3 regions of the Pseudarthrobacter sp. J1763 genome follow, and region 2 is predicted to be linked to each of the others. Evidence: riboswitches for the same ligand, from Rfam matches in the RefSeq annotation. Region 2 holds a riboswitch; each other region holds the start of a gene.

Region 1 (10,380 bases), on a different contig from region 2:
CTGGACATCACCGTGCCGATCGGGGTGTTCATGATTTCTGAAATTTCTTTGTACGCGAACCCTTCAACATCCGCGAAGTAAACCGCTAGGCGGAATTCCTCGGGAATGGACTGGAGTGCGCTCTTGACGTCCGAGTCCGGCAAGTGATCCAAAGCCTCAGCTTCCGCTGAGCGCAGACCTCTGGAGGTGTGCGACTCCGCGCGGGCCAGCTGCCAATCTTCGATGGTGTCCGAGTTGGACTGCAACGGCTCACGTTGACGCTTGCGGTACAAGTTGATGTACGTGTTCGTCAAAATCCGGTACAGCCAAGCCTTTAGGTTGGTGCCCGGCTTGTACTGGTGGAAGGCAGAAAACGCTTTGGTGTACGCCTCTTGAACCAAATCTTCGGCGTCCGCGGGGTTTCTAGCCATACGCATAGCTGCCGAATATAGCTGGTCAACATATTGCATGGCGTCACGTTCAAAGCGAGCTCGACGCGCTTCAACGCCCTCGGTAGCGATATCCAGTTCAGCGGAATCGTGTTCGAGAGCAGAGGCTGCATCTTCATCCATGGCCATACCGGCCGGGTCCACAGTAGTCATCAAGCTCAAGTCTACTGTTGGCCGTCCGTCAAGGCGTATGTTCACCGGTGCTTCACGAACACGTTCATTCAGCAATACCAATATTTACCTCCTGAAGGGCGCGAACTTCTTAATGAACTGTTGATCACAACCAGTGCGGCCGGGCAATTATTCCGCAAAAGTGCAAAACTAGAGTCGTTGTGACTGCACTTGAACTATTTGCTCGCACTACAAATGTGGTGGGGCTGCCTTCGAGGAGGAACTCTATGTCTATCGTCCGTTTTCTCGCCCGCCCCATGCTTGGCTCCAGTTTTGTGATCGCCGGTCTGGACAAGATCAAGAATGTGGACGACACTGCGCGGCAGCTCTCCCCCGTGCTGCGACGTGCCTCCGACGCTTTGCCTTTCCCAGCTGATGAGAAGCTCATTGCCCGAGTGATTGGCGGTGCACAGCTCGGTGCCGGTGCTTTGTTCGCAATCGGGAAGTTCTCCCGTTTTTCGGCATTGGTTCTTTCCCTCACCTCAGCCCTCAACGGCTACGTAGAGTGGCGCTCAGCGGACGCCAGCACCAAAGAAGGGCGTGCCGCGCGTCGCGAACAGTTGCTCAAAAACGTATCTTTGACCGGCGGCGTATTGCTCGCATCGGTGGATACGGCCGGGCAGCCTAGCCTTGCTTGGCGTGCTGAGCACCTGGTCGCGGACACCAAAAAGGCAAGCAGCAAGCAGCTCCGCAAAGCAGACAAAGCAACCCGTAAAGCAGTCGACAACTTCGTAGGAGCCTAAGCGCCAATGACCGCTCGAACCGAGGCACCCGCTGGGGGCATCGCCAGTAATGCTCCCAGTGCGTGGCCGGCACCGTTTGCCGAACGCCCCGTTAATGCCACAGTCACCGTTCCCGGTTCGAAGTCTTTAACCAATCGCTATTTAGTTTTAGCCGCGCTGGCTGAAGGCCCCTCCAGGTTGCGCGCCCCTTTGCACTCGCGTGATTCGGCGCTAATGATCGCGGCATTAGTGCAGTTGGGGGCCGTAATCCAAGAGATCGACGGCGATTCAGCCTTTGGTCCTGATCTCTTGGTGACGCCCATTCCTGCAGGCCTTCCTACCGCGAGTACGAACATTGATTGCGGCCTCGCCGGAACGGTGATGCGATTTGTTCCGCCAGTGGCCGCTCTTCGCAACGGCGTTACGGTCTTCGATGGCGACCCGCACGCGCGCAAGCGCCCCATGAACACCATCATCTCGGCGCTAGGCGCCTTGGGAATTCAAACGCAAACGCCCGACGGCGAGGTGGCAACTTCTCTGCCATTCGCTGTCTCCGGAACGGGTGAAGTTAAGGGCGGTCACATTGTGATCGATGCGAGCGCCTCTTCTCAGTTTGTCTCTGCGTTGTTGTTGGTAGGTGCCCGTTTTACCGAGGGCCTTCACCTCGAACATGTGGGCCAGACGGTCCCAAGCTTGGATCACATCAACATGACGGTGGAGGTTCTTCGCCAAGTGGGTGTGACAGTTGATAACTCGGTTCCTAACCACTGGGTGGTGGAACCGGGAGCCATCAGCGCTTTCGACCAGCGCATTGAGCAGGATCTTTCTAATGCTGGCCCCTTCCTGGCCGCTGCACTGGCTACGCATGGCACCGTCAGGATCCCCAACTGGCCGGAAAAAACCACCCAAGTGGGTGACCAGTGGCGAAGCATTCTTGCCCAAATGGGCGCCACCGTAACGCTCGACGGCGGGACACTCACCGTAACTGGCGGGCCCGAGATCAAGGGGTCCACCTTTGATGAAACCAGCGAATTGGCTCCTACAGTTGCCGCATTGTGCGCCTTGGCTAACAGCCCCTCGCAATTGACCGGAATCGCACATTTGCGCGGTCACGAAACCGACCGGCTGGCCGCCCTTGTGGCGGAAATTAATCGCTTAGGTGGCGATGCCGAGGAAACCAGCGATGGCCTGATAATTCGGCCCGCCAAGCTCCGTGCCGACGTCGTACGTAGTTACGCTGACCACCGAATGGCGACCGCCGGTGCCATCCTTGGCCTCGCGGTACCCGGCGTTGAAGTCCAAGACATTGGCACAACGTCTAAAACCATGCCTGATTTCCCCCAGTTGTGGCATGCGATGCTCGCCCAGCACGGTGGTGACTAGCATGGCCCGTAGTCTGCAGTCCTGGGACGAATCCGATGTTCGGGTCCGGCCCAACAAAAAAGGTTCACGTCCACGCACTAAGGACCGCCCGGATCATCTTGAAGCGGTCATCGGGCGCATTATCACTGTTGACCGTGGCCGCTACACCGCGATCGTTGATGAGGACACCAGCACAGAACGAACAGTTATAGCTGCCCGAGCCCGTGAACTGCGGCGTAATCCCGTGGTTGCTGGAGACTTCGTTGCGCTAGTGGGTGATGTCTCTGGAGCGCCGGACACACTAGCCCGTCTGGTGCGAGTCGAAGAGCGACGCACCCTGTTGCGCCGTAGCGCTGATGACACGGACCCGGTGGAACGCGCTGTGGTAGCCAACGCAGACCAACTGGTCATTGTGGTGGCCGCAGCCAACCCAGAACCTCGTACCGGTTTTGTTGACCGGGCACTTGTTGCAGCGTATGATGCCGGAATTGCGCCGTTGCTCTTGGTCACCAAGGCGGACGTCAAAGATCCAGCACCTTTCTTGGCCAATTACGCGAATCTGGATTTGGAGATTGTGATTAGCCGGACGGCGGACAATGGCGCCTCCGGTATCGATGCCCGCTCCGACGACGGACTCTCAGCAAGTCTCGACGAGGCAGCTGTGAAGCAGCTTCGCAGCTTTTTGGACGCCAAAGTCACGGTGATGATCGGTCACTCCGGTGTTGGAAAATCCACCATGGTTAATGCCTTAACTGGTTCCCAACGAGCCACCGGCGGGGTAAATGCTGTTACTGGTCGCGGCCGCCATACTTCCAGTTCGGCCCTGGCACTCAGGCTTACTGATTCGCCAGCGGGAAGTTGGATTATCGACACCCCCGGCATCCGCTCCTTTGGTTTGGCTTTGGTTGACCCTGACCGGATCATCCGCGCTTTCCCTGACCTCGAGCCGGGTACCGATTCTTGCGAACGTGGCTGTAAACACAACACCTCGGCTGTAAATTGTGGTCTTGACCCGTGGGTTGCTGAGGGACATGCCGGAGCGGCCGGTGCTGAGCGCCTACTGTCCTTCCGCCGGCTATTGGGTACAGACCCCCGCCAAGAAGCCCGCGAGGGCAAGGAATTGGGCACCGTCAACTAGGCGTTACTTCGCTCCAGAGCTCCCACCTCCCAACCCTCGGGCGGATTTACCGGTAGCGTGGAAACATGACTCTTGCGCCACAAAGCTACAACGATGACCTACGCCTGGCCCACGTTCTTGCTGACTCTGTAGACGCCCAGACCATGGCCCGCTTCAAAGCGCAGGACCTCAATGTTGAGACCAAGCCGGACATGACGCCCGTGACGGACGCTGACAAGGCTGCCGAAGAATCCATTCGCGGCCAACTCTCCCGTTCCCGCCCGCGCGACGCTGTGCTGGGTGAAGAGTTTGGCAGCTCAGGTCATGGGGCACGACGCTGGATTATTGACCCGATCGACGGTACTAAGAACTTCATTCGCGGTGTTCCCGTGTGGGCAACGCTGATTGCCCTTGTTGACGAGGGTGAGCCGGTTGTTGGGGTGGTGAGCGCACCGGCACTGGGCAAACGCTGGTGGGCAGCTCAGGGAATGGGCGCCTATATGGGCCGTTCCTTGGCTTCCGCAACTCGTTTGCGGGTTTCTAATGTCACAGAGCTCTCCGACGCTTCGATGTCTTACTCGAGCCTGAGTGGGTGGAAGGAACGCGGAAATCTCGACGAGTTCCTAGCGTTGACTGAAGACGTATGGCGCACCCGGGCCTACGGAGATTTTTGGTCCTATTGCATGGTCGCCGAAGGTGCAGTGGACATTGCCTGCGAGCCGGAATTGAACCTCTATGACATGGCCGCTTTGGTTCCGATTGTTACTGAGGCCGGTGGGCGTTTTACCTCGCTCGATGGCGCTGATGGCCCCTTTGGCGGCAACGCCTTGGCGACCAACTCGATTCTTCACTCCGAGGTTCTGCACCGTTTGAATCCCGAGTTGGACGACCTCTTGAGTAACTAGCACCTCGAAGAACTGCGGCTCAGGCAAAGCGGGCGTGGAAACACGCTTCACACAACACGTAACATTTCCCGGAGGCTTGAGCTCGCCGGGATGGGTACCTTAGTGTTTTTGGCAGGTCACGAGTGCCAGCGCTAAACCCCGGTTTGCTGGTCGGCAACCCTCCTATCGCGGTGGGGTGCCCCGGGTGACGACCTGGCTGGCAATGAACCGTTGCTGGCAAGCGCGAACCCCTCAGGGGTTCCTCTCCGATGAGGTCACACATGTCTCTTGCTCGCCTGTCCCCCGCCTTCACTGCCGAATACTCTGCTCAGCAGGCTGTTTCTGCAGTTCGCCCGCTTGCTGCAGTCACCGGTGCCGAAATTGTTGCCCCACTGATCCAAGGTGGTGGTGTCCGCTACGCCAACTTGGACTACGGAGCTTCCGCTCCGGCGCTGAGCGTGGTTTCCGCCTACTTGAATGAGATCCTCCCCTATTACGCCAGCGTCCACCGAGGCGCTGGCTATGCCTCGCAGATCAGCACCTCGGTGTACGAAAATGCTCGGAACATTGTGCGTGACTTTGTGGGCGGCCGTCCTGATGACACGGTGATTTTCACCCGGAACACCACCGATTCACTCAACGTCTTAGCCGGCTCCCTACCAAGCGTTCATGGCAGTCCACTCGGCGAAGTTCTCTACTTGGATATTGAGCACCACGCCAATCTGCTCCCTTGGCAACGGTTGCCACACCGCAGCGTAGTGGCGGAGTCAACGATTGAGGCGACTGTCCGGGCCCTGGATGCTGAACTCGCTAACGGCGGGATTTCCTTGCTGGCAGTCACGGGCGCCTCAAATGTCACCGGCGAAGTTCTGCCGCTACAGCGACTAGCCACACTCGCTCACCAGCATGGTGCACGGATTGTTGTGGATGCTGCTCAATTAGCTCCGCACCGCCGAATCAATATTTCGGAACTGGACGTTGACTATCTCGCGTTCTCCGGCCACAAACTGTATGCACCGTTCGGCGCAGGAGTGCTGGTGGGACGCAGCGACTGGCTCGATGAAGGCACCCCGCTTCTTGCCGGTGGCGGTGCCGTCAAGGAAGCTCGGCTGGATTCGGTGACGTGGACTACCGGTCCGGCTCGCCATGAAGCTGGCTCGCCCAACGTTTTGGGTGCAGCAACCTTGGCCCGGGCCACCCAAATTTTGGCCAGTCTCGACGAATCACAGTGGATCGGTCACGAAGCGGCCATCCGTGACCACCTTGTTGAGGGCTTGAGCTCCATTAGCGGGGTGAAGGTTCACAAGATCTTCCCTCAGGATCATCTGGACACCATTGGTGTAGTGAACTTTTCGGTAGAAGGTTACGACGCCGGACTGGTGGCCGCTTACTTATCTGCAGAGCACGGAATTGGGATTCGTGACGGTAAGTTCTGCGCTCACCCCTTGTTGAAGCGGCTTGGGCTGCCAGCTGGATCATTGCGGGCCAGCTTCGGCGTTGGATCCCGCCTTGAGGACGCAGAACGGCTTATCAAGGCTGTGACCGAACTTCGCAGTAGTGGCTTGGGGTGGGACTACGTGATCGACGCTGGTCGTTGGGTTCCTGCCAACGATTCCCGCAACTACCCCGATTGGGCGCCGAATACTCCGGGAACAGCCGGTGCAGCACCCTGCTCGGTCTAAAGTGGAAGCGGTATAAAACTCGCCCCACTTCTTGGAAGGATAGCCACGCGTGATTGGCGGTCCCAAAATCCACCACGAACGTCGCCGTGAGCTCGGCAAGGCCTTCGAAGATGGTGCCGAACACTACAACGAGGTGCGCCCTGGGTACCCGCTTGAGATTGCTCAGTGGCTTGTGCCTGAGGGCGCACGGCGGGCTGCAGACTTGGGCGCCGGGACGGGTAAATTCACTGCCCGCTTAGTGGAGCTTGGACTCGAAGTCAGCGCCGTGGATCCTTCCGATGACATGCTGATGCAGTTGAGGCTGGTCCTGCCCACGGTGTCGTCCTATCTGGGCACTGCAGAATCCACTGGCCTGTCCGCCCAGACATTCCAAGTAGTCACTGTTGCCCAAGCGTGGCACTGGGTTGACCCGCACCTTGCGAGCGAAGAGGTTGCCCGGATTCTGACTCCGGGTGGGGTGTTAGGGCTGGTGTGGAATCAACTGGACACCACCATCCCCTGGGTTCATCGCCTCTCACGGATTATGCATGCTGGTGATGTTCTAAAACCCGACTTTCGGCCCGCCGTCGGATCTGAATTCGCGGCCCTCGAATCTCTCACCATTCATTGGGCGGATCCGCTGACGCCCGTGGGCATCATCGAGCTGGCGAAATCGCGCAGTTTTTATCTCTCTGCCAATGACAAGTCTCGTGAGCGAATGCTGCACAACCTTCACTGGTATCTATATGAGCACTTGGGGTACTCGCCCACAGATTCAGTGCACTTGCCGTACCGCTGCCACGCTTGGCGAACACTCAAGCTCTGAGCGGCACTGGGCATTGCCTTCTTATGTCTGCCCAGCTAAAGTTTCGGTGAATCTAAATATTTTATTAAGGAACATCGAACTAGTGTGCGCTCGCCCTCGATGACGATGGCGACTACAAGGAACATTCACCATGAGTCAGCCATCCCCCACCACTATCTCGGTACAGACGCATCGCGTTTCTCGCCGTGCCCTCCTGGGCCTTTTGGGCCCGGCATTCGTTGCGGCCATCGCGTATGTAGATCCTGGGAATGTGGCGGCTAACCTCACTGCTGGCGCAAAGTACGGCTACCTACTGGTGTGGGTCCTCGTCGCGGCAAATGTGATGGCGATGCTGATCCAATACCAATCAGCGAAACTTGGAATTGTGACCGGGAAGTCGCTACCCGAACTGCTCGGCGAACGCCTTCCGCAAACGGCTCGGCGCGCCTACTGGCTCCAAGCGGAACTCGTTGCCGCCGCTACCGATATCGCCGAAGTTGTTGGTGGGGCGCTAGCCCTATGGCTATTGTTCGGCATTCCACTGCCGCTGGGTGCCTGCATTGTTGGGGTCATCTCCATGATCCTGCTCCTCGCCCAGGGAAATAACCGCCAGCGCTCCTTTGAACTAATCATTGTTTTCCTCCTGGCGATCGTGACAGTAGGTTTTTTGACCGGGTTAGTCTTCAGCCCGCCCGACGCCGGTGGCGTAGTTGCCGGGTTAATCCCGCGCTTCGCGGGCCCGGACACTGTACTGCTAGCCGCGAGCATGTTGGGCGCAACGGTGATGCCACATGCGATCTACGTACATTCGGCGCTGTCCCGAGACCGGCACCGCCCCAGCCCTCACGTCCACGTCCCCCCAGCCGCCGTTGCACGACTTTTGACAGCCACTCGAGTGGACGTTTTAGCCGCATTGGCGCTGGCTGGCGTGGTAAATATTGGCATGCTGCTCTTGGCAGCATCCACCTTGGGTGGTCAAGACGGTACTGATAGCATCCCGGGTGCACACGCTGCGATCGTAGCTAGCTTGGGCCCGGTGGTGGGAGTCATTTTTGCCGTAGGTCTATTGGCTTCCGGACTCGCTTCAACCTCCGTTGGTTGTTACGCCGGCGCCACAATTATGGCTGGGCTACTAAAAATCCGTATTCCGCTTTTGGCCCGCCGAGTGGCAACACTATTGCCTGCGATCGTCCTACTGGCGCTTGGAGTGGATCCCACTTGGGCGCTCGTTTTGAGCCAGGTAGTGCTCAGTTTTGGGATTCCCTTTGTTCTAATTCCACTGATTCGGTTGACGGGAAACGCTGAAATTATGGGCAAATTTGTGGACCGTTGGCCGCTGCGCATTGCTGCCATGACCAGCGCAGCACTCGTAGTGGGGCTCAACGGGGTTCTGTTGTGGCTCACCGTGGTTGGCTCCTAAACCCGGTAGGCTGGAACTCGTGAAGACCCCTGTTACCTCATCCTCAATAGAGGACTACGTGAAGGTCATTTACAGCTACACGGAGTGGCAGGAAAAACCCATCACTTCCTCCCAACTAGCTGTCAGACTAGGGGTGGCCAACTCCTCGGTATCGGAGATGGTGCGCAAACTCAAGGAGCAAGGCCTAGTTGATCACCAGCCTTATAGTGCCGTAACACTGACTCCAGAGGGCCTCCGCTTAGCCTTGGCTATGGTTCGGCGGCACCGTTTGATTGAAACGTTCCTAGTTCAGGAACTTGGTTACAGTTGGGACCAAGTTCATGACGAGGCCGAGCAGCTGGAGCATGCTGTCTCTGACACCTTTATTGACCGGATGGCTGAAAAGCTCGGCAACCCCGCCAGGGACCCCCACGGCGATCCCATCCCAAGCGCCGACGGAACCATCATTGTCCCGCCTGCTCACCAACTGTCCGCGCTCGATGCCGGCCACCTGGGGCAAATCACTCGCATCAGCGACGAGAATCCTGATCTCCTGCGCTACCTTGCCGAAGAATCCATCGCCGTAGACACCAAAATTGAACTAATTGGTCGCCGTCCCTTTGGTGGGCCACTCATGATTGGCATCGGCACTGGTAGGGACCGCCGCGAAATTGATCTTAGCGATAGTATAGGCGCCGCTCTCTGGGTTAGCAGCACCACTGCACATGCTGGCTGCACGCTTTCGGAGGCAATCAGTCCTGCCAGACACTCCGCTGAGAGCACCAAAGCGTGAAGGGCCAAGTGCTGACTGCAGTAGGCGGGCACTCTCGCCGTACTTGGCTCGCCGTCGCCGTAGGTGGCTTCATAGGCACCGAGATACGTTACGGGCTGAGTCTCTTAGAACCGCACACCACCGGAATCCCCTGGATCACCCTGGCCATCAACGTTGGGGGTAGCTTTGTCCTGGCTGTCTTGAGCACGTGGTGGATAGCCCGCCCCGGAACAGCCATGTGGATTCGTGCAGGCATCGGCCCCGGGACCCTAGGCTCGTTCACAACATTTTCCGCTGTGGCCTTGAGTCTGAATACCTTTGCCAGCACGGGGAGGATCGGCTTATTTTTGGGCTATTTGGGGCTTTCACTCGTCCTGGGGTTAGCGGCGGCCGGTGCAGGTTGGATCACAGGGCAACGCATAGGCGCTGGCACAAGCCCTCTAGATTCTGACAACCCAGCCCTGGGCGCCCCAAGCAAAGATCAAATTCCGAGGGGCCGGGCATGAATCCCTTGCTGCTGACTCTCGTGATCGGCTTCGCGGGCACACTTGGGACGCTCGTCCGGTTTGCTCTGGACGGTTACTTCGCGTCCAACCACCCGCATCATCGGCACTGGCCGTGGGCAACGTTCTGGGTCAATGCGGTTGGTTCGTTACTGATCGGCCTAGCGTTTGGGTGGGCTCATTCCGGGCACCTAAGCAGTGGCTGGCAGCTTGTCATCAGCACCGGTTTGGCTGGTGGTCTGACCACGTTTAGCTCATGGACTACTGCAACTGTGCGTCTCATCAGTGAAAAACGCGTTGTGGGTGCCGTGCTGAATGTCGGCGCCAACTTGCTCGTAGGCATCACTGCTGCTGGAGTGGGGATCCTGCTGGGTGAGCTGCTCTAATGCGCCCGCCGGTACAAGTAGAAACCCAAAGCCACATGCACCACAGCCAGAATGGTCATCACCAGCGCCAATACCGGTAGGGAAGCCAAAAGCAGCAACAGTGCCGCGACTAAAAAGAGGCCCAAGGTGGCGACTGGCAGCAGAGGCCAGCTCAACCGTCGTCGTGCTTT
Region 2 (10,380 bases):
TCAGCCCTGTAGTAAAGGACACCACCGCTGCGGCCAAGCCATCGTGAAGCCGCTGGCCCAAGGCACCATTAATGCGTCCCTGCACGGGCACCGCAAGGCCAGCCACAATGGCAAGCGGCAGGCCTAAAGTAACCGGTATCTGGGTTCGTGAAGTCATCGTGACCAGCCTACGTCAGGCATGATTGATCCTATGAGTTCCGCTGAGATTGAATCCGTAGAAATCCGTGACGACATGATTCGTCTGGGGCAATTACTCAAGCTTGCCAATCTCGCAGAGGATGGTGTCGAAGCCGCTGAGGTGATCAAGAACGGCTTGGTAAAGGTCAACGGCGAGATCGAAGACCGTCGTGGCCGTCAATTACACGATGGCGACACTGTGACGGTCAACGGCGCCACGGTGCGAATCGTCGCTCGATCTTAGGTGCCGCTTTGACCGCGTTTGTGGCGGTCTATCTTGTGGTCAAAACCTCGTGCGTCAAAAATTCGCCAACGTGACCAATTTCTTGTTGGTTGATACCGTGCCACATTCCTGAATAAAGCACCTTGGTCAGCTTCACATGCTTCCGAACCCAAGCCATGGTGCTCTCGATCCGCTCAGCACCGATCACTGGATCTTGCTGGTCCCGACCCCAGAACAACGGCACAGTACCGTTGAGTTCGTCATCCTTAAAGTAGGGGTCCCCGCTCGCTTCAACCGTGAATCCAGACAGTCCGACGACGGCGGCAAAGTCAGCGGGCCGGTGACGTAAGAGTGAGGTTGCCATGGCCATTCCCATGGAGAAACCAAGCAGCGTCACTGAGCTGAATTGTCCCTTGACCTGATCCAGCCACTCGAAGACGTAGTCCGTTCCGGCCTTCACTGCATCGAGGGAATAGTCGATGGATGCGGTGAGCGGGAACCAACTGTAACCGCCGCCGACGCTGAGCGGCGCGCGGAGGGACGCCACCACAAATTCTTCCGGCAGCATGTCTGCCAAACCCGCTAGGTCCGCCTCATTGGCACCGTAGCCATGGAGCATCAGGAGCAGCGGGCGGCCAGAGCGCTCTTCTTCGGGGACAGACCAGACGACGGTGGCTTCGGGAAAGTTGTGGCTCTCAGTCATACATAACATCCTACATGGCAACACTTGAAGCTTCAATGAAACTAGTTCTAGACCTAACTTTCACCATCCAGAATGAAAGCTACGGTAGCGTAGCCATGCGTCCAAGGGGCAGGATTGAGCATGTGACTGACGCCAACACCCAACAACCGCCCACCACTAAACCCGAAGTACGTCACCCATGGAGCCGCTACGTAGCCCTGGGTGATTCCTTTACCGAAGGCATTGGCGACCCTGAGCCTGGAGTTCCCGGTGGTTTCCGTGGGTGGGCCGACCGTGTGGCGGAAGAGTTAAGCCGAGATCAGGAAGACTTTGCGTACGCCAACTTGGCTATTCGCGGCCGGCTCCTTCAGCAAATTGTTGACCAACAGCTTGCGCCCGCATTAGCCCTTAAACCGGACCTAGTTTCCATCTCCGCAGGCGGGAACGATCTACTGCGCCCTGGCGGAGACCCGGACGTACTGGCCGAAAAGCTCGACTCAGCAGTTCAGATCCTTACCATGAACGGCGCAACGGTCATTTTGTTTAACGGCCCCGACACCGGCTCCACAGTACTTGGCCGGCTCCGCGGCAAAGTTGCCATCTACAACGAGAACTTGCGGACCGTGGCTCATCGTCACGACGCCGTTGTTGCTGACATGTGGTCTTTGCGCCAACTTGCGGACCCTCAAATGTGGGCAGAAGACCGGCTGCATTTCTCCCCCTTAGGGCACCACACCATTGCTGCCATGGTGCTTGATTCGCTCAACATAGAACACAGCCTCGAGCCACTTTCCCCCAAGCCACTTCCAGCTCAGAGCTGGCGAACCGCTCGCACCAACGACTTGGTGTGGGCACGCCAACACTTCATGCCGTGGGTTGTCCGCAGGCTCCGGCACCAGTCTTCAGGTGACGGGATCTCAGCCAAGCGGCCGGTATTTGCACCGGTGTTTGGCAGCGGCGCTCCGCTGGGCTGTGGAGAACCAGCCGTCGAGACAGACTAGGACCTTCCACAGTGCCCTCCGAGCTTGGCGTAGCCTTGAAGCTCAACCAAATTTATGGCCACACGATGCTGTCAAGCCACTGATATTGTCAGGTCACTAAGGGGAGCCACGTGAGTTGGATTTTTTGGGTCATCATTCTTTCGTGGGTGGTGCCTTTAGTGATGCGCACCATCCGCAAGAGTCAGGGCGCTCAGCGGCCGCAGAATTTGCCGCCGAGCTTCCCCAACACCAATCGGCCTCCACACCCCACTAGCCCCAATGGGCAAGGCACGCAGCAAAGCTACAACCAGGGGTATATGAGCCCACTGCCAGACCAGGATTCGTACGGCCAACAGTCTTATGGCCAGCCGGTAAACAACCAGCCGCCCGTGGCGAGCACACCGAATGAGGCTGGGACCGCATCAGCCGGTGGATTCCGGGCACGCCGCTTAGCTGAACTGGATGCCCAATTCAGTGACGGCAAAATTGCCATGGAGGATTACATGGCTCAGCGCGCGGAGATTATGCGAGGTTAAGGCGCGTTTGGGCTCTTAGGCCAAGAACTTCCGCAACGGTTCAGATAGTTGGGCAATGTGCGTCAAGAATCCGTCGTGCCCAATTTCAGCTTTGATGGTGTGTACCTCCACTTTGTGTGGCAAGGCTTCGGCCAGCTCTGCTGACTGACGCGGAAAATACAAACGATCAGAGTCCACTGCTGCAACAAAAAAGGCACTCGAAACCTCGCCCAGGGCTGCCTTGAGGGTACCCCTCCCCCGCGTGACGTCGTGACTCATCAACGCTTCGGTCAGAACAATATAGCTATTGGCATCAAAGCGCTGCACCAGCTTGTTGCCTTGGTGGTCAAGGTAGCTTTCCACCTGGTAGCGTCCTCGATCAGCTACGCAAGCGGCGCGCAAGGGCTCCTCATTCACTTGCGGCTTGCGGCCAAAACGGAACTCGAGTTCGGATTCCGAACGGTAGGTGATGTGCGCAATTCGGCGGGCCAAAGCGAGCCCAGCTTCAGGCGCGGGTCCCGCATAGTAATTGCCGTCGTCGAACGCTGGATCCTGACGAATTGCCAAGGTTTGCGCCTGCGCAAAGGCGATCTGCTCCGCGGTGCTTGCAGCGCCGCAGGCAATAACCACACAACGCTCCACGCGCTCCGGGAAACTTGTTGCCCACTCCAGCGCCCGTGCCCCGCCCATAGACCCACCAGCGACTGTATGCCAGCGGCGAATCCCGAGGGCATCGGCTAACCGCGCTTCAACCACTGCTGCGTCTCGCAGCGTGACAAAGGGGAACCGAGAACCCCAAGGAGCACCATCATCGGCCACCGATGACGGCCCAGTGGTTCCGTAACAACCACCCAGGACGTTGATGGCCACCACAAAATACTTGTTAGTGTCCACCGGCGCCCCTGGACCAACCAGGTCATCCCACCAACCTGATTCGTTGCTCTCACCACGGGCAACATGAGTGCTCCCGGTCAGTGCGTGCTCGATCAGAACAGCATTGGAGGCGTCAGCGTTGAGCGCGCCCCATGTTTCGTAAGCCAGTGTGACCTCAGGAAGGTAACCTCCAGCTTCGAGTTCAATCGCACCAACACTGTGCCGAGCCACAAAGCCGTCGCGGGGAGGCAAGGGAGCCGTACGTTCGGGAGCCGGAGCAATAAGAGTCATTGAAGGCAACCTCCGTTCTTGGCTAGTTGCCTTTGGCAGCGCGGAAGCCGGCGTCGAGGTCGGCAAGAATGTCATCGATGTGCTCGATTCCCACGGAGAGTCGGACCAGACCGGGTGTTACACCGGCAACCGCTTGCTGTTCCGGTGTGAGCTGGCTGTGAGTGGTGGAGGCGGGATGAATCACCAAGGAGCGGACGTCGCCGATGTTGGCAACATGCGAGTGCAGTTCTAAAGCGTCCACAAATCGCTTTCCAGCCTCAACACCACCGGGCAATTCGAACGAGACCACTGCACCTGTTCCACGAGGGCCGTATTTGCGACCGCGGGCAAACCACGGGCTGGACTCGAGACCGGCGTAAGCCACAGAGACTACATCGTCGCGAGCCTCAAGCCATTGGGCCGTTTTGACCGCGTTCTCCACGTGGCGTTCCACGCGCAAGCTCAGCGTTTCAAGTCCCTGAGCAATGAGGAATGCGTTGAATGGTGACACTGCTGCGCCGAGGTCCCGCAAGAGTTGAACTCGAGCTTTAAGGATGAAGGATAGGTTGGCCCCGAGGGCGCCATCCTTGCCAAGATCCCGTGCATAAACCAGCCCGTTGTAGCTGGGGTCTGGGGTGTTGAAATTAGGGAAACGGTCCGGATAAGCAGCGAAATCAAACTTTCCCGAATCCACAATCACACCAGCAATTGCGCTGCCGTGGCCACCCAAATATTTGGTTGCCGAATGAACGACGACGTCTGCTCCCCATTCGATGGGACGAATCAGGTAGGGGGTGGCCAGAGTGTTGTCCACAATCAGCGGAACGCCGATCTCATGTGCCAAAGCGGAGATACCTTCAAGGTCCAGTACATCTTGGCGCGGGTTAGAAACTACCTCACCGAAGAATAATTTGGTGTTCGGTTTGACAGCCGCACGCCACTGGTCAAGATTGTCCGGGTCCTTCACAAAGGTGGCCTCCACACCGAACTTTTTGAGTGTGTGCGCCAGCAAATTGTACGTTCCGCCGTAGAGGCTGGGGCTCGCCACAATGTGATCGCCAGCCTCGGCAACGTTGAGGATTGCCAAAGTTGCAGCAGCCTGGCCCGAGCTCAGAAGGAGCGCCCCAATGCCGCCTTCCAAGCTAGCGATTCGCTGCTCAACCGCATCCTGCGTGGGGTTACCAATGCGGGTGTAGATGGGGGCTAGCTCGCTCAACGAGAAACGATTGGCTGCACTCTCGGCACTAGGAAAAACAAAAGAAGTTGTCTGATAAATCGGCAGTGCCCGGGCGCCGGTAGCGACATCTGGTTCCTGACCAACATGGATCTGACGGGTTTCAAAGGACCATGAATTCGACATGTTCGTTCCTCAGGTTAAGGACCGAGACCTCTAGCCGAGACTGAGGCGAACGGACCGCGCTTGCTCCGCGACCCGTTGCCGCGAAACCTGGTCTTCACCCGGGGCACCCCACCGCTAGAAGAGGGTTGCCGGCCAGCAAACCGGGGTTTAGCGCTGGCACTCATGACCTTTTTATAGAGTAGGCCCCGCGAGCTGCAGTCTCCAGTGCGTGTGACAAATATGACGAAGATGACTGCGACCACACAGAATGTAGGGACATCCCATAACGCTTAGGTGAGCCTTAGCTGAGACCTCCATCACAAAGTGCCAAGATGAATGGCATGCGCATGGATCACGTCTCTTACGCTTGTGAAACCGACGGCCTCACGGCCACTACCGAACGAATCTCCGCCGCCTTAGGTGTAGATGCAGTCCGTGGCGGAGTGCATCCCCGCTTCGGTACTCGTAACATGATCATTCCCCTCTCTGGGCACACCTATCTTGAAGTGGTGGAGGTCCTAGACCACCCCGCTTCGGACAAAGCCCCGTTTGGACAAGCTGTGCGCGCCCGTTCCGCTGCCGGCGGTGGCTGGATGGGATGGTGTGTGGAAGTCGAGGACCTCTCCCCCTTTGAACAGCGACTTGGCAGAGCAGCAGTCCCGGGCAACCGCAAATTCCCTGACGGCCGCGAATTGATGTGGCACCAGATTGGCATCCTCGGTCTGATTGCAGACCCGCAGGTCCCCTACATGCTCAAGTGGGAGGGTGACCCGCAACTGCACCCTTCCAACGTCTACAACAGCGAAATCGCGATGTCCAAACTGACTATCGCGGGCTCAGCTGAGCGCGTTACCGAATGGTTGGGTGAGCCAGTAGAACAGCCTCTAGAAGATGTAGCCGTTGAGTGGGTAGCACCGCACGGCACACCTGGCATTATGTCCGTCACCTTCAACACTCCCAACGGAGCTGTCACCATCTAGGCTTCACACTTCTGCAAGCATAAAATCGATCGGCCTGAGTTAGCGTTCCGCGTTAGCCTAGGCCGATTGCTTTGCCAAAGAGGCTGAAACCTACAAAGGCAGCAATATCCAGGAGCGCGTGCGCCACCAAGAGCGGAACCAATCTGCACTGACGCGAGTACAACCACGCGAAGAGCAAACCCATCACCACGTTGCCAATAAACGGTCCGAACCCTTGATACAGGTGGTAGCTACCGCGCAACAGCGAGCTAACAATGATGGCTGCCGGAACCCGCCAGCCCAATTTCTCCCAGCGGGCCAACAAATAGCCCACTACAATAACTTCTTCGAGAATTGAGTGGCGCACCGCGGAGAGGATCAAAACCGGCACCGTCCACCAGTGAGCGTCCAAGGCGGAGGGGATAATCGCCGTCGTAATTCCAGCTGCTCGGCCAGCGGCGTACAGTGCCAGAGTTCCGGCACCCAACACCGCGGCCAAGACCAGACCAGTCAATACGTCTTTGACCAGCGAGCCCAGAGAACCTCGCTTTAGCCCAAGCCGAGCTAAGGCACCCGGCCCCTCCCCTGCTAAAAAGTAGATCACCAACAACACCGGCACCAGCGAGAAACCAATGTCCAAAAGTTGGTATAGAGCGTCAAAGAACTCGCGGTTATTCCTCGAGGCATTGAGTGTAGACGTCGACTGACTCAGCGGGCCTTGGCTCATCTTGTCAGCCAACTGCACTACCGAATAGACCGCTGATTGCCCCAACGAAAGCCCAAGCACAATCAGGATTTCAAGCCGCAGTCTTTTGCGCGCAGGGGTAAGCATTTCACTATCTTGCCGTGAATAACCCATGGTGATGCTCCAACTTTCCTGTGAACCAACTCTGAGTTGCCCGTCCACGTGGATATGCTTGGGGACTATGAGCGCTCCACAGCAAATCATTATGGTCCGTCACGGTCAATCGGCGGCCAATGTGGACACCACCATCTATAACAGGGTGCCGGATTACCGCATCCCACTGACCGAGCTAGGCGTACAACAAGCCAAAGAAGCCGGCGAGAAAATCCGGCGTCAATTAGATGGGCAGCCAGTTTGTGTTTACGTCTCGCCCTACTTGCGTGCCTACCAAACACTGGAAGCCCTCAACCTCGGTTCTTTGGCGGAGCGAGTGATTGAAGAGCCCAGGCTGCGCGAACAAGACTGGGCTAATTTCCAGATCGCCGGGGATATTGCAGACCAAAAAGAACTTCGCAACGCCTACGGACACTTCTTCTACCGCTTCCGCGAAGGAGAATCCGGCTCCGACGTGTACGACCGCATTTCCTCGTTTATGGAAACCCTGTACCGGCACTGGTCCAAAGAGAACTACGCCCCCAACGCACTGTTTGTCACACACGGATTAACCATGCGCTTGTTTTGTATGCGCTGGTTTCACTGGTCGGTTGAATACTTTGAATCGCTGAACAACCCAGAGAATGCCGAAATTCGGACGCTTCACCGCGCTGACGGAAAGTACAAGCTAGACCGTCCCTTTACCCAGTGGGTCAACCGCGAAGAAACCGCAACGGTGCTCAACGCTCCACCCATGCTGTTTTGAGCTATCCGACGCTGTCCGCAACGATGACGCGAATCCCTTGTGCTTCAAAGGCTGCACGTGAATCGGCGCTGATGCCAGAATCAGTGATGAGGTTCCGCAGCTGGTAACCGCCCATCGTGGCAAAAGCACGCTGGCCAATCTTTGAAGAATCGGCCAAAACGTATGAACTTCCAGCGCGTCGGGCCATCTCGGTATTGACCATCGCTTCGCCTTCATCGTTGATGGTGGGGCCAAGCTCGGGATCGATCCCGTTGACGCCAATAAACGCGATGTCCAAAGCGACCTTTTGCATAATGGTGTCCGTATATGGGCCCACCAGCTCATAGGAGCGGGGGTTCAAAATTCCACCAGTGACCATAATCTTGATATTTGGCCTCACTGCCAGCTGCGCGGCAATGTTAATGGCGTTAGTGACCACGGTCAGTGTGGGCCGGTTGGCAGGCGCGTTGAGATCGTCCCGCGTGGCAATGACTTGAGCCAATGCTGTGCTGGTGGTGCCACCACTGAGGCCAATCACGGAGCCTGGTTCGATCAGAGCAGAAGCAGCCATAGCAATCTGGTGTTTCAGCACGGCATGATCGTCGCGGTTGTACCTGCCAGGCAGGTCATAGGACACTGACCCGGTGGTGGCACCACCACGCGTGCGCTGCAGCAACCGCTGCTTGGCCAGGCTGTCAAGATCACGACGCGCGGTGGCAGGTGAAACAGCCAACTGCGTGACAATGTCTTCCACCTCGATCTGCCCGCTCTCCGCGAGTAGATCCAAGATGGCTGTCAGCCGTTCAGTGCGGTTCATCGTGTCCTTTCAAGGGGCCGCCATAGTAGTGGTGACCCGACTTTACCCGGCGTGGCCGGCGAAGAGTGCAAGCAAGCGTGCAACTTCAGGCACCAATGCCTTGCGGCCGGCGCTCAAGTACTTTCGTGAATCCACCACTGTGGGGTTGGCATCCAAATATTCACGGACTGCCCTGGTAAAAAACCCGTTGAGGTGTGTGGACACATTGATCTTAGTCATTCCAGCGGCAATGGCCGCAACGATGTTTGCATCTGAGACACCTGATGATCCGTGCAGCACCAAGGGCACGTCAAGGGCTGCCTTTAAGGCAGCAATGCGCTCCAGGTTCAGCGCAGCACTCCGCTCGGTCATGGCGTGGGAGGAACCTACAGCCACGGCAAGAGCATCAACGCCGGTGGCAGCAACAAAGCTGACTGCTTCATCCGGGTCAGTTAAAACGCCCGGGGCGTGGGCACCGTCTTTTCCGCCCACTTTGCCAAGTTCAGCTTCCACGTACACACCCGCCGCATGGGCGTACTTAACTACACGCTGCGTGGCTGCAACATTTTCTGAATATTCCAGGTGGGCGCCGTCGTACATGATGGAACCGAATCCCAAGTCCACTGCCTGCAGCGCCAGCTGCTCATCCTCGGCATGGTCTAGGTGAACTGCTACCGGCGCGGTGGATTGGCGAGCGATTGCTAGGGTGGCAGCAGCAAGCGGTTCTATACCACCGTGGTATTTGGCGCAGTTCTCCGAAATTTGCAAAATCACTGGAAGTCCGGCCTGCTCGGCGCCAGAAACAAGTCCCTCAATAGTTTCGAGGTGGATCACGTTGAATGCGCCCTGACCGACTCCCGCGGCGGCAGCCTGGTCCATCAGTTCGCGAGTGTTTACTAGAGTCATTGCGATTCCTTTTCGGTCAGGATCAAAAGTTTTTCAAGCTCTCTGAAGCGTGCTGAGATCTCACCAGCGCCGGGCATCAGCACTGCCGCAGCAGACCAGCTGGTGGCGCGGCGAAGAATTTCGGCCGGATCACGTACTCCTTGGGCGAGCGCGACGGCGGCCGCTGAGACTGCGGCATCGCCCGCCCCCGTGGGATTACCACTGAGCGGCTCTGGCAAACGTGCCGTCCAGTACTTTCCAGGGTGTTCAGCGCTGAAGGCCATCATTCCTTCTGCCCCTGCACTGACTAACACCATCCGTGCGCCTAGTTTGATGAGTTCCCACGCGGCCGAGGGAAGGTCCTCGAGACCCATCGCTTCGATGAGTTCGTGGTGATTTGGTTTCAGTAGGTCCGCACCAGCCCGGGCTGCGGCGAGAATACCTGGCCCTGAGGTATCTACAATCACCGGTACTCCGGCATTGTGCCCCAAGGCAACAAGTGCCGGGTAGAAGTCAGCTGGCGCCCCGGAGGGAAGACTTCCCGAGCCTACAAGGACTCCAGCCGGGTGAATTTCGTCGCTAAGGGAATCTACGACGGCGGCGGCTAGCTTTTGCCATTCGTCCACAGTCAGGGGATTACCGGCCTCATTAAAAATGCTGGTCTCGCCATCATTCGCATCGACCAAGGCGATACTTCGACGTGTGGATGCTGCCACCGGAATGAGCTGATGTGGGACCGTACTGGCGCTGAGCTCTTCTGAAAACTCTGCACCAGCGATTCCGCCAACTGGGGCAATCGCAAGAACTGGGAAGCCAAGTTGATGGGCCACACGGGCCACGTTCAGGCCTTTACCGCCTGCACGCACCAGCGGCCCCGGAACGCGGTGACTGGCCCCCCGAACAATGGCTGCGACTTGATAAGTGGTATCCACGGCGGGGTTGGGCGTTACCGTCACAACGCGTGGTTCACGCTTGGCAGCTGCGCTTGAATCACCGGCACCGCCCTTGATGTTCACGCTTGCACTCATGGGGAAACCTCTTCTTCCGCGAGCGTTTCCTGTTCCAGTTTTCCCTCTGCGCGGCGGGCAAGGAGTTCGC
Region 3 (10,380 bases), on a different contig from region 2:
CCTCGAGGACGCGCGTGCCATCCAGGAAAAGACGGACGTCTCCACCCCGATCCAGATCCCTCGTGACAACATCGCCTGGTGGTTTGTCCAGGCCTTCGTCGGCAGTGGTGGCGGCACGTTCGTAAACAAGGACGGCACCGCGGGCTTCGACAGCGAGGAAGGGCGGGCAGCGCTCAAGATTTATCAGACCATCGGCGACGAAAAGCTCGAAGACCAGGTGAGCTGGCAAGACTCGATCGCCCAGTTCACGCAGGGAAACGTGGCCTACTTCTTTGCCACGCCCGCCGTGGGCGCGAGCGTGGCTGCCAGCATCGGCGACTCGTTCGACTGGACTATCTCGGACATGCCGATCCCTGACGGCGGCACCGCGAAGCTCCCCGCGGGTGGTAACGGCTGGATGGTGCTCTCCGACGATGCCTGCCGGGCTGCGTTCAGCAACGAGCTGATCGGCGCCATGCTCGACCCTGAGGTCATCCTGACGAGCTCGCTGGCCAATAGCTACATCCCGGTCGACACCGAGGCCAAAGCCGAACTGCTCCAGCGCCCCGAGGCCGACGGCCCGCTCGGCTACGCCTGGCGATACGAGGGCACCCCGGTTGCCGGATCTGGCTGGGCTGGCGAAAACCTTGGACGCACCAACCAGTACCTGCAGGACATGGTGCAGTCGATGGTCGACCAGGGCGAAGACGTCAACGACGTCGTTCCCAGCACCGCCGATCGCATCAGCGCACTCACGAAGTAAACAAACAAAGGAGCACGAACATGTCTGCTGAGGTTTCCCTTCGCCATCTAGTCAAACAATTCGGCGGCGTAACCGCGGTCAACGACGTCTCAATCGAGGTCGCCGCCGGTGAATCCCTCGTCATCCTCGGGCCCTCTGGATCGGGGAAGTCCACCCTGCTTCGCATTGTGGCTGGACTCGAGGCGCTTGACTCCGGCGACGTGCTAATCGGAGGGAAACCCCAGCAGAATCTCCCGCCCCACGAACGCGATGTAGCCATCGTCTTCCAGCACTTCGCGCTCTACCCCCACATGAGCGCGCTCGAGAACATCACCCTCGGCCTTCGGCACGGCCTGGGTCTGGATCGTGCCGCGGCGCGTCAGCGAGGTCTGGAGTTCGCGAAGCGGATGGATATCGAGGATCTACTCGACCGTAAACCCCGGCAAATGTCGGGGGGCCAGCGGCAGCGAGTCGCCCTCGCCCGAGCTCTCGCCCGGCAGGCTCGCTTGGTGCTACTCGACGAGCCCCTGTCCGGGCTCGATGCCCAGCTGCACATCGCGCTGCGCCAGGAAATCGCCGATCTGATGCGGACGACGGGGGCGACGTCGATCCACGTCACGCATGACCAGAGCGATGCCATGGCCTTGGCCGACCGGATTGCCGTGATCAACAAGGGATGCTTCGAGCAGATTGGCACGCCCGATGAAATCTATAACGAGCCGGCGACGGTGTTCGTTGCGGGCTTCATAGGGTCTCCTCCGATGAATCTTCTCCCTGGAACGGCAGTCGATGGCGGCTACCGCACTATCTTCGGTGACGTTGAGGAGCGCACCACCGCCCGAGAGGTGAGGGTCGGAGTGCGTCCGGAGCACGTGCGAATCGACAGCACGGGCCGGTACCATGCGACTGCCATTGTGCACACCACTATCTTCGAAGGTTCCACCCGGATCCTGGAGGTCACGGTCGGCGATGTCAGACTCGCAGTCCGTACCGACCAGAGCGTGCGCGTGCGTCGAGGCGACTCCGTGTCGCTGAGCTTCGGCGACGAGGACGCGCAGCTCTTCGACGCTGAGACCGGCCGCCGCATCGAGCGATCGCTATCGCGTGTCCGCTGAGTCCGGAGGCGCCCTGCTCTGGGACCTCGACGGGACCCTGATCGACAGCGAGCAACGATGGGCGGCCGTCTGCTGGGAGATCGCTGAGGAATCGGGTATTAAAGAGTGGAGGCCGTCACCGGTGGATATCTCCGGTCGTGCTATCCCGATGCTGGCAGGCATGCTGAGGGAACGCGGAGCGGCAGGCACGCTAGGCTCGCTCACCTCGGCACTTACTGAACGGATGCGAACCCTGAATCGCCAGGACGGAGTCCTGTGGCGGCCTGGGGCTCTAGAAATGCTCGAGACTGCGCACCAGAATGGCGTCCGGCAGGCTCTGGTGACGATGTCGCTCGAGATGAATGTCATCGACATCCTGGAACAGCTACCACGACCCTATTTCGCTCAAATCGTGACGGCGAACATGGTGACCAGGCACAAGCCAGCCCCCGATCCGTACGTGCTCGCCCTCAAACGGCTGGATCTGCCCACATCCGGCTCGGTCGCCATCGAGGATTCTCCCGCCGGGCTGCGCAGCGCCTGCGATGCGGGTTTGAACGTGATAGCTGTACCCTGCTCTGGCGCGATCGCGCCGAGTGACGACTACCAAATCTGGGAAACGCTTGCCGCGCGCGGCCTGCCCGACCTCGTGGCCGCGGGACTCGCCGTAGGCTGAGTAGCCACAGCGGAAGCAGATTCCAACATCGGCCCTGCTTTGCTCCACCAGTTCCCGTCGTGCTGAAGAGATGCCTGCTCGTAAATCGACCTTCGGTCGTTCATGTCGTTCGAATTCCAAAAGCAGTGTCAGCGTTCGTCTCGAACTAATTTATCAAGATAGATGATTCTCGGCGCTCGACGCGCTCGCCCGCGAATCATCACCGAAAGCCCAATACGCAATGCCCGAAGCCTCATGCACAGCGGACAGACAGCGGCCGAGGTCTTACGCAGCCTCGGAAGATTCAGAGCGACGTTCTATCGCCCGGCGCCTTGGCTGGGACTTCTGCCGGGTTCAGTCGCGGTTGATGACTCCCTGGTAGCCGATGACGCCAAATAGCGATCACAGAACGCCGCCAATTATTGTTCAAGTCCACAACAAACCGCCTATCGTGCGCGTCGCTTCAAAAACCATGGTTTTTTCCGCCGCTGTCCCAGTAAATGGCGAGCGGTCCCAGCCGTTCCAGACGTTTTCCACCGCTAAGCCGGCACGCTCCAAGTCCTCAGAAACTTGGCTGAGCGTACGGAACTGAAGGCGCTGCTCGACGTCGGCCGTGTGCCCCGCGTCAATAAATTCGTTGTGGCAGCGCATGGTGACCACCCCGCCGCGTCCGGCGCCGTTACCGCCGTCGTTTCCCACAGACGCCCGACGGCGGTGCTCCGCTCGGTGCCGTCCTCGTTCCACGTTGTCCACGCCCGCGCCTTCGGATTCCGGGTCTCGAATGCCAGCTTTCCCCCAGGCTTCAAACCCCTAGCGATGTCCTTGAGGGTGGCATGCCAGCCCTCGCCCAGGATGTGCATGGCAACGTTTCCCGTCATGAGGATCAGGTCATTTTCCCCGTCATCGATCAAATTCGAGGTGCCTAAACGCCACTCCACCGAGGCACCATTCGGCCGGGAAGTAGCCCGGTCCAGCATGGCAGCCGCCGGATCGATTCCGACGACGGTTCGCCCCGGAGCGCTCAGCGTGACGGTCAGGATTCCCGTCCCGCAGCCGAGGTCCGTAATTCTCTCGGCTTTCAGCTTTGCCGCCAACGACCGGAAGTAGTCGTGATCCGGGCCATCGGGGTTGTCGGCGTCGTAAATCGCTGCCAGCAATTCGTCGTTGTAGTCGTCGTAACCGGCAGGCTTCTGGACTTCTCGAGGCATGTACCCACCCTACCTGCGAGTAGCTATCGCCAAACCAACCGGCCCAAACCCCTTGCGCAGGCTTCACTTCTACTTCTAGTCTTGGCCCACCTGAGCAGAAGTTCCTCGCGGATTATTCTGCTCACCTCTCCCAGGATTGAATGAGGCCGAACAGCATGAACCAAGCAGCACAGCCGGGCAAAGACGCCTTCGGCACCATCTCCGTAGCGGCGATCTTGGCGGAATCTGCCAAGCGTTTCCCTCAAGACACAGCACTCGTCGTAGGGGACGAACACACCAGCTTCAGCGAACTATGGGATCAGACCCGTGCCTACGCCGGAGCGTTGCGGGCGCGCGGAATTGGCCCCGGTAGCCGCGTAGCGGTACTCATCCCTAACGTTGCCGACTTTGCCCGCTGTTACTACGCCATTCTGGCCCTGGGCGGCGTGGTTGTCCCGCTCCATGCCCTCCTTAAAGGCCACGAAATTGAGTACGTCCTCCAAGACAGCGGCGCTGAATTGTTGATCTGTGCCGCCCCGCTCTTGGGCGAAGGCGCCAAGGGTGCCCAAGCTGCCGGCGTCGAACTTTTGACGGTTCTGGTTCCGGAAGGCGGCGCCGAAGCGGCACGGGTCGAAGACGAATCCGCCGCTGCCGAACCCATCCCCAGCTACGTCCCGTGCGCCCCCGAAGACACCGCCACCATCCTGTACACCTCCGGCACCACGGGCAAACCCAAAGGCGCGCTCGGCAGCCACTTTGCCTTGGTAGAACAGGTCAACACCTTATTGACCAGCACCTTCGACGTCCGCCGCGGCGACGTGCTTTTCGGCGGCCTACCGCTCTTCCACACCTTCGGCCAGACCTGTGTGCTCAATGCCGGAATCCGCGCCGGAGCAACCATCGTGCTGCTGCCAAAGTTCACCGGAGCCGCCGCCCTAGAAGCCGTCAACCAGCACAAAATCAACGTCTTCTTCGGCGTCCCCACCATGTACATCGCCCTCCTGGAAGCAGCCAAAGAGAACCCAGAACGCCCCACGGCCTTGCGGTACTGCATCTCCGGCGGCGCCTCACTGCCCCTAGCCGTGATGGACCGATTCCGCGAGGTGTATGACTCCGAAATCTACGAAGGATACGGTCTCACCGAGACCTCCCCCGTGGCCAGCTTCAACCACGTTGGGGTCCCGCCGCGCCCCGGAACCGTGGGAACCGCAGTCTGGGGAGTTGACGTAGAGATCGCCCGCCCGGAAGTCACCGACTCGATCGAGCTACTGCCCACCGGCGAACTCGGTGAACTCGTGGTCCGCGGACACAACCTCTTCAAGGGCTACCTCAACCGCCCCGACGCCACCGCCGAGGCCGTGGTGGACGGCTGGTTCCGCACCGGCGACCTTGGCACCAAAGACGAAGAGGGATACCTGCGGATCCTGGACCGCAAAAAAGAAATGATCATCCGCAACGGCTACAACGTGTACCCGCGCGAAGTTGAAGAAGTGTTCAGCGCCCACCCGGACGTTGTGAGCGTGGCGGTTTACGGTGTGGACCACGAAGTTCACGGCCAAGAAATCGCCGCCGCCGTGGTCCTGACACCGGGCAGCACCATTACAAAAAAAGGCTTACTCGAGTACGGGTCAGAACGCCTTGCCGCGTACAAATACCCGCGCGTGATCAAAGTGATGGACGCGTTCCCCACCGGCCCCAGCGGCAAAATCCTCAAGCGCGAGCTAATCGCCCACCACAACGAGGACAAAACGGCGTAACCAACCACAGCGTTACGCAACATAACGACGCCGGGACGTCCCGGCGTCGTTATCGGTGCTATGTTTTTGCTGAGTAATGAGCACCGGTCCCAGGCCCTGACTGACCGGTCGGCAACCCTCCCTTCCGCGGCGGGGTGCCTCAGGTGAATACTCGGCAGGCCGGAACGCGGTCTGCAAGCGCGCAGAAAAGGAGTACCCGGATGTCTGAAATCCTCGCCGAATCCGTACCGGCAACCACCGAGCAAGCCCCCACAGAAAAACTGGCCTACCGTCTGATCACCGGCCCTGACACCCGCGAATTCTGCGAGCGGATCTCCGCGGCCCTTGCCGACGGTTACGAACTGCACGGCAGCCCGTCCGTCACTTTCAACGGCACCTCCGTGATCGCCGCCCAGGCAGTGGTTTTGAAGGAAGCACAGGGCCAGGCATGAGCTACGCTGGCGACCTCACACCCGCCCAGGCGTGGGAAAAACTGCTGGCCGGAGCCGTGCTGGTGGACGTTCGTACCGAGGCGGAATGGGCACACATCGGCATCCCGGAAACCAAGGAAACACCCAACGACGCCCTCTTTATCCAGTGGAACCTCGCCGGTGGCGTGCAGAACCCGGACTTTCTGGATGACTTGCGTGCACAAGCACCAAAGAACGACGACGCCGAACTGATTTTCTTGTGCCGTTCAGGTCAGCGGTCCATCGCCGCAGCCGAGGCAGCTACCGCTGCCGGCTTTAGGTCCTTCAACATACTGGAGGGCTTCGAAGGCGTTCCAGACGCTTATGGGGACCGGATAGTGAACGGCTGGAAGAACAGCGGGCTACCTACCAATTTGGGGCGCTGAATTATGACTTTTAACCCTGACGCCGAATCTTGGAGCCCCACCACCCAGGCGGTGCGTGGAGGTTTGGACCGGACTGGTTTCCAGGAAACTTCCGAGGCGCTGTTCCTGAACTCAGGATTCGTTTACGAGAGCGCGGCCGCAGCTGAGCGGGCGTTCACGGGCGAAGACGAACGCTTTGTGTATTCCCGCTATGGCAATCCCTCCGTGGCCACTTTCCAGGAGCGACTGCGGCTTCTAGAAGGCACCGAGGCATGTTTCGCCACGGCCTCCGGCATGTCTGCTGTGTTCACCGCACTCGGTGCACTGTTGGCCGCCGGGGACCGAGTAGTAGCTTCGCGCTCACTCTTTGGCTCTTGTTTTGTGATCTTGAATGAAATCCTTCCCCGCTGGGGCGTTGAAACAGTATTCGTTGACGGCCCAGATTTGGATCAGTGGAGGGAAGCCCTCTCAGTCCCCACACAAGCAGTCTTTTTTGAATCCCCGTCCAACCCCATGCAAGAAATTGTGGACATTGCCGCGGTTTCACAACTTGCCCACGCGGCGGGGGCCAAAGTTGTGGCGGACAACGTTTTTGCCACGCCTTTACTCCAGCGCTGCGGAGACTTGGGCGCTGACGTCATTGTCTACTCAGGCACCAAGCACATCGACGGTCAAGGACGTGTGATGGGTGGCGCCATTCTGGGCACCAAAGAATTTATTGACGGCCCGGTCAGGAACCTGATGAGGCACACCGGCCCGGCGCTATCCTCCTTCAACGCCTGGGTACTGACCAAGGGGCTGGAGACCATGGATTTGCGGGTCACTCGCTCGTCCTCCACAGCGCTTCGCCTTGCCGAGTGGCTTGAACAGCAGCCGGGTGTGAGCTGGGTGAAGTACCCGCTTTTGAAGTCCCACCCGCAGTACGATCTGGCCGTCAAGCAGATGAAGGCTGGCGGCACGGTGCTGACTTTTGAACTGGCTGAAACTGACGGGCGAACGGCCAAGGAAGCGGCCTTCGCCCTACTGGACGGGCTGCGGATTGTGGATATTTCCAACAACCTGGGCGACTCCAAATCACTCATCACGCATCCGGCCACCACCACTCACCGGGCCATGGGCCCCGAGGGGCGTGCGGCGATTGGATTGAGCGACGGCGTGGTGCGGCTTTCCGTGGGACTCGAAGACCCTGAGGACCTCATCGCCGACTTCGATCGGGCGCTCGCTGCCTAAGGTTCCTTTGTGACGGCCACCTAGCGCGACTTTGGTGTACATTGACTCCACTGTTGAGTGGGGGAAATGATGCGATTCAGGTCCAAAGTTGCGCTGGGATGGTCTGTTGCTGCGATCACTGCCGTGGCGCTTTCTGCGTGCACTTACGACGACGGCTCCACGGCAGCGCCGGGCCCTTCACCGAGCGGTTCTGCGGCTTCGACCAACCCTACGGTAAGCGCCACCCAAACCACTAGCGAGCCAAATACGCCCGCGAGCGACATCTCACTATCGGCCTCGCCCAGTGACAAGTCCCTCGGGTTTTTGGGGCCCACTGAGGGCAGAATGCTGACTGCCGTTCCAGAACGAACCGGCGGCTACGATTCCGGCCCGCTGGAAACAAAGAGCCCTGCCATCCTGATCCGGGCTCTGTGCCAGGGTCCAGGAGATCTGAAAGTGACCCTCAACTCTGAACTGCACGTTGTACTGCCTTGCCGAACAAATGAACCGTACGGCCTATCCTCTGCTTTGGACACTCCTGCTGGCCCGGAATTCTCGGTTCATGTAGAGGCTCCGTCAACCGTCCGCTGGGTCCTAGACGTCTCCGAGCAGCCCGTTTCAGGATCCCCAGCGCCCCCTAAGTAGGGGCCGCGCTATCTAATAACTCCTTGCATTGTTGCGCCTTTAGGAGAATACTTAGCATTGCTACTTAGCCCTGCTAAGTATTAGCGAAACTGCGGAGAACCGATGCCAAGCAATCAAGAACACAGCGCAAAATCAGAGCAGAAAAGCCCCGCCGACACGCTGGCCATTGAGCTCCGGACCGCAGTGATGCGAACCTCCCGGCGGCTTCGCATCGAAGGCACCGGTGACGCTATTACACCCGGCCAGTACACCGTGTTGGCCCATCTTCAAGGCGCCCCACACACCTTGAGTGGACTCGCCGAACTGGAACACGTTCAGGCGCCATCCATGACCCGAATAGTCAACGCTCTCACGGACCAGCAATTTGTGGAGCGGACACCGCACCCCGAGGATCGGCGCCAAATCCTGGTATCCATCACACCAGCCGGTGAAGCTGTGCTTAATGAGGCTCGAAACCAGCGGACGGCATGGCTTGCTCAACGCGTCGCCGGGCTCAGCGAAGAGGACCAGGCAACCCTCAGCCGCGCTGCACACATCATGCAGGAAATGAGCGCCAAATGAAGTCAATGTTCCGCGCTCTTGAAAACCGCAATTACCGCCTCTGGGCTAGCGGTGCACTGGTGTCCAACATCGGCACTTGGATGCAGAGAATCGCACAAGACTGGCTAGTGCTGACGATCCTGACCGACCACTCAGGAACCGCCGTCGGTATTACTTCCGGGCTCCAATTCCTACCCATGCTGCTACTGGGCCCCTACGGCGGGGTCCTTGCTGACCGGTACCGTAAACGCATCATCCTGCTGTGGACACAGACGGCCATGGGCCTCACCGGACTCCTTGTGGGCCTACTGGTTATGACCGGCTCGGCACAGCTCTGGCAGGTCTACCTGGCCGCACTAATCCTAGGCGTGGCAAGCGCAGTGGACGGGCCAGCGCGGCAGGCGTTTGTCTCTGAACTTGTGGAGTCCAAGAATCTAGCCAACGCTGTAGCGCTGAACTCTGCCTCATTCAATACCGCTCGGCTCACTGGCCCAGCCATCGCCGGCGTGCTGATCGCATGGATCGGCACAGGCCCGGTTTTCCTACTCAACGCGGCCAGCTTCGCAGCCGTCATCGTGTCATTGTTGCGCATCCGAATCGCTGACCTCTCACCAGCACCTGCCGTGGTTAGAGGCAAACACCAAGTGCTGGATGGCCTGAGCTACGTGCGTGAACGCCCCGACCTTGTGCTGATTCTGGTGATGGTGGGGATCCTTGGAGCGTTCGGCATGAACTTCCCCGTCACCAACGCCTTGATGTCCACCGAAGAATTTGGCATGGGCCCCGGCGAGTTCGGACTCCTGGGCTCCATTATGGCCGTGGGCACCCTGGCTGGCGCACTTCTCGCGGCCCGCAGATCCGGCCCACGTCTGAGGTTTCTGCTCGGCGGCGCCTTGGCCTTGGGATTCTTCACGCTGATCGCAAGCATCTCCCCCAACTTCTGGGTTTATGCGGTCATCCTGATTCCAGTAGGCCTAGCATCAATCACGTTCCTGAACAGCTGCAACACCAGCATCCAGCTCTCAGCGGACCCACAATTCCGGGGCCGCGTCCTGGCACTGTACTTGGCCGTCCTGCAGGGAGGAACCGCCATCGGCGCCCCACTCATGGGTTGGATCGGCACCGAATTCGGCCCCCGCTGGGCCATCGGAGTTGGCGGCTTAGCGGTTCTTGTGGCTGGAATCGGCGCGCTCATCGCCGTCAACAGGCATAGCGGCCTGACCTGGCGGCAGCAGTTCTACGCCGTCTCATCTAGAAAAAGTCCGAGCTTTTGAAGCCAGTTTCGAAGTCGCTTTAGATCCCGGGAAGGACCCGCTTGAGCTTTGGACTTGGCTCGTTCTCGCGCGAGCGTGAAGCGCCTAGCGGCCCAGCGCCGTCGTGCGTTACACCCACCGCCTTGGCCACCACACCCGCAAACCCGCCGCTGGTCTCAAACGCTTCACGTTGCACGCGCGCACCGTTGCCGCGGGCAAAAATGTCAGCCACGGCCGCGGCAGCCACGTCCCATTCGCCCTGCTCTTGAAGCACCTCGCGTACATGCTCCAGCAAGGAGTCGACGACGGCGCGGGCCGGCTGAGGCGTGAAGGTTTCCGGATGCAGCAGCTCGCCGTCGATCCCGGCACGGCTCGCTTGCCACGACGCCATCTCCAGCAACACCACCGGCGTGCATGCGGGCGCATTTCCGGCCACAGCCGAGCGCGCGGAAGTCTCAACCAAAGCGCGAACCAGCACCGCCAACAAAGCAGCGTCCTCGGCACG

What was found. A riboswitch is a leader RNA that binds a small molecule or an ion and turns the genes downstream of it on or off. The one in region 2 is predicted to bind S-adenosylmethionine.
Region 1: it holds a riboswitch for S-adenosylmethionine, as region 2 does, so the genes downstream of both, ACQQCD_RS01645 (aminotransferase class V-fold PLP-dependent enzyme) here and ACQQCD_RS11270 (bifunctional o-acetylhomoserine/o-acetylserine sulfhydrylase) in region 2, are expected to answer to the same signal.
Region 3: it holds a riboswitch for S-adenosylmethionine, as region 2 does, so the genes downstream of both, ACQQCD_RS08205 (DUF1737 domain-containing protein) here and ACQQCD_RS11270 (bifunctional o-acetylhomoserine/o-acetylserine sulfhydrylase) in region 2, are expected to answer to the same signal.

Annotation. Positions count from the first base shown of each region.
Region 1 is NZ_JBNPEN010000001.1:343,329-353,708, reverse strand. Features, by position in the region: gene ACQQCD_RS01670 (sigma-70 family RNA polymerase sigma factor) at 1-656, opposite strand, end outside; gene ACQQCD_RS01665 (DoxX family protein) at 827-1,342, shown strand; gene aroA (3-phosphoshikimate 1-carboxyvinyltransferase) at 1,349-2,704, shown strand; gene rsgA (ribosome small subunit-dependent GTPase A) at 2,706-3,821, shown strand; gene hisN (histidinol-phosphatase) at 3,887-4,705, shown strand; SAM riboswitch class IV at 4,820-4,934, shown strand; gene ACQQCD_RS01645 (aminotransferase class V-fold PLP-dependent enzyme) at 4,966-6,366, shown strand; gene ACQQCD_RS01640 (class I SAM-dependent methyltransferase) at 6,416-7,171, shown strand; gene ACQQCD_RS01635 (Nramp family divalent metal transporter) at 7,302-8,570, shown strand; gene ACQQCD_RS01630 (metal-dependent transcriptional regulator) at 8,590-9,342, shown strand; gene ACQQCD_RS01625 (fluoride efflux transporter FluC) at 9,351-9,827, shown strand; gene ACQQCD_RS01620 (fluoride efflux transporter FluC) at 9,824-10,210, shown strand; gene ACQQCD_RS01615 (YrdB family protein) at 10,207-10,380, opposite strand, start outside.
Region 2 is NZ_JBNPEN010000011.1:66,312-76,691, forward strand. Features, by position in the region: gene ACQQCD_RS11240 (DMT family transporter) at 1-157, opposite strand, end outside; gene ACQQCD_RS11245 (RNA-binding S4 domain-containing protein) at 191-421, shown strand; gene ACQQCD_RS11250 (alpha/beta hydrolase) at 450-1,103, opposite strand; gene ACQQCD_RS11255 (SGNH/GDSL hydrolase family protein) at 1,118-2,083, shown strand; gene ACQQCD_RS11260 (hypothetical protein) at 2,194-2,598, shown strand; gene metX (homoserine O-acetyltransferase MetX) at 2,614-3,741, opposite strand; gene ACQQCD_RS11270 (bifunctional o-acetylhomoserine/o-acetylserine sulfhydrylase) at 3,764-5,080, opposite strand; SAM riboswitch class IV at 5,132-5,248, opposite strand; gene ACQQCD_RS11275 (VOC family protein) at 5,401-6,039, shown strand; gene ACQQCD_RS11280 (CPBP family intramembrane glutamic endopeptidase) at 6,092-6,850, opposite strand; gene ACQQCD_RS11285 (histidine phosphatase family protein) at 6,945-7,622, shown strand; gene ACQQCD_RS11290 (DeoR/GlpR family DNA-binding transcription regulator) at 7,624-8,418, opposite strand; gene ACQQCD_RS11295 (class II fructose-bisphosphate aldolase) at 8,461-9,303, opposite strand; gene ACQQCD_RS11300 (1-phosphofructokinase family hexose kinase) at 9,300-10,310, opposite strand; gene ACQQCD_RS11305 (ROK family protein) at 10,307-10,380, opposite strand, start outside.
Region 3 is NZ_JBNPEN010000006.1:141,289-151,668, forward strand. Features, by position in the region: gene ACQQCD_RS08180 (ABC transporter substrate-binding protein) at 1-742, shown strand, start outside; gene ACQQCD_RS08185 (ABC transporter ATP-binding protein) at 763-1,836, shown strand; gene ACQQCD_RS08190 (HAD family hydrolase) at 1,826-2,491, shown strand; gene ACQQCD_RS08195 (class I SAM-dependent methyltransferase) at 3,010-3,678, opposite strand; gene ACQQCD_RS08200 (long-chain-fatty-acid--CoA ligase) at 3,834-5,414, shown strand; SAM riboswitch class IV at 5,487-5,600, shown strand; partial or broken gene ACQQCD_RS08205 (DUF1737 domain-containing protein) at 5,615-5,842, shown strand; gene ACQQCD_RS08210 (rhodanese-like domain-containing protein) at 5,842-6,249, shown strand; gene ACQQCD_RS08215 (O-succinylhomoserine sulfhydrylase) at 6,253-7,458, shown strand; gene ACQQCD_RS08220 (hypothetical protein) at 7,525-8,082, shown strand; gene ACQQCD_RS08225 (MarR family winged helix-turn-helix transcriptional regulator) at 8,185-8,643, shown strand; gene ACQQCD_RS08230 (MFS transporter) at 8,640-9,896, shown strand; gene ACQQCD_RS08235 (glutamate--cysteine ligase) at 9,916-10,380, opposite strand, start outside.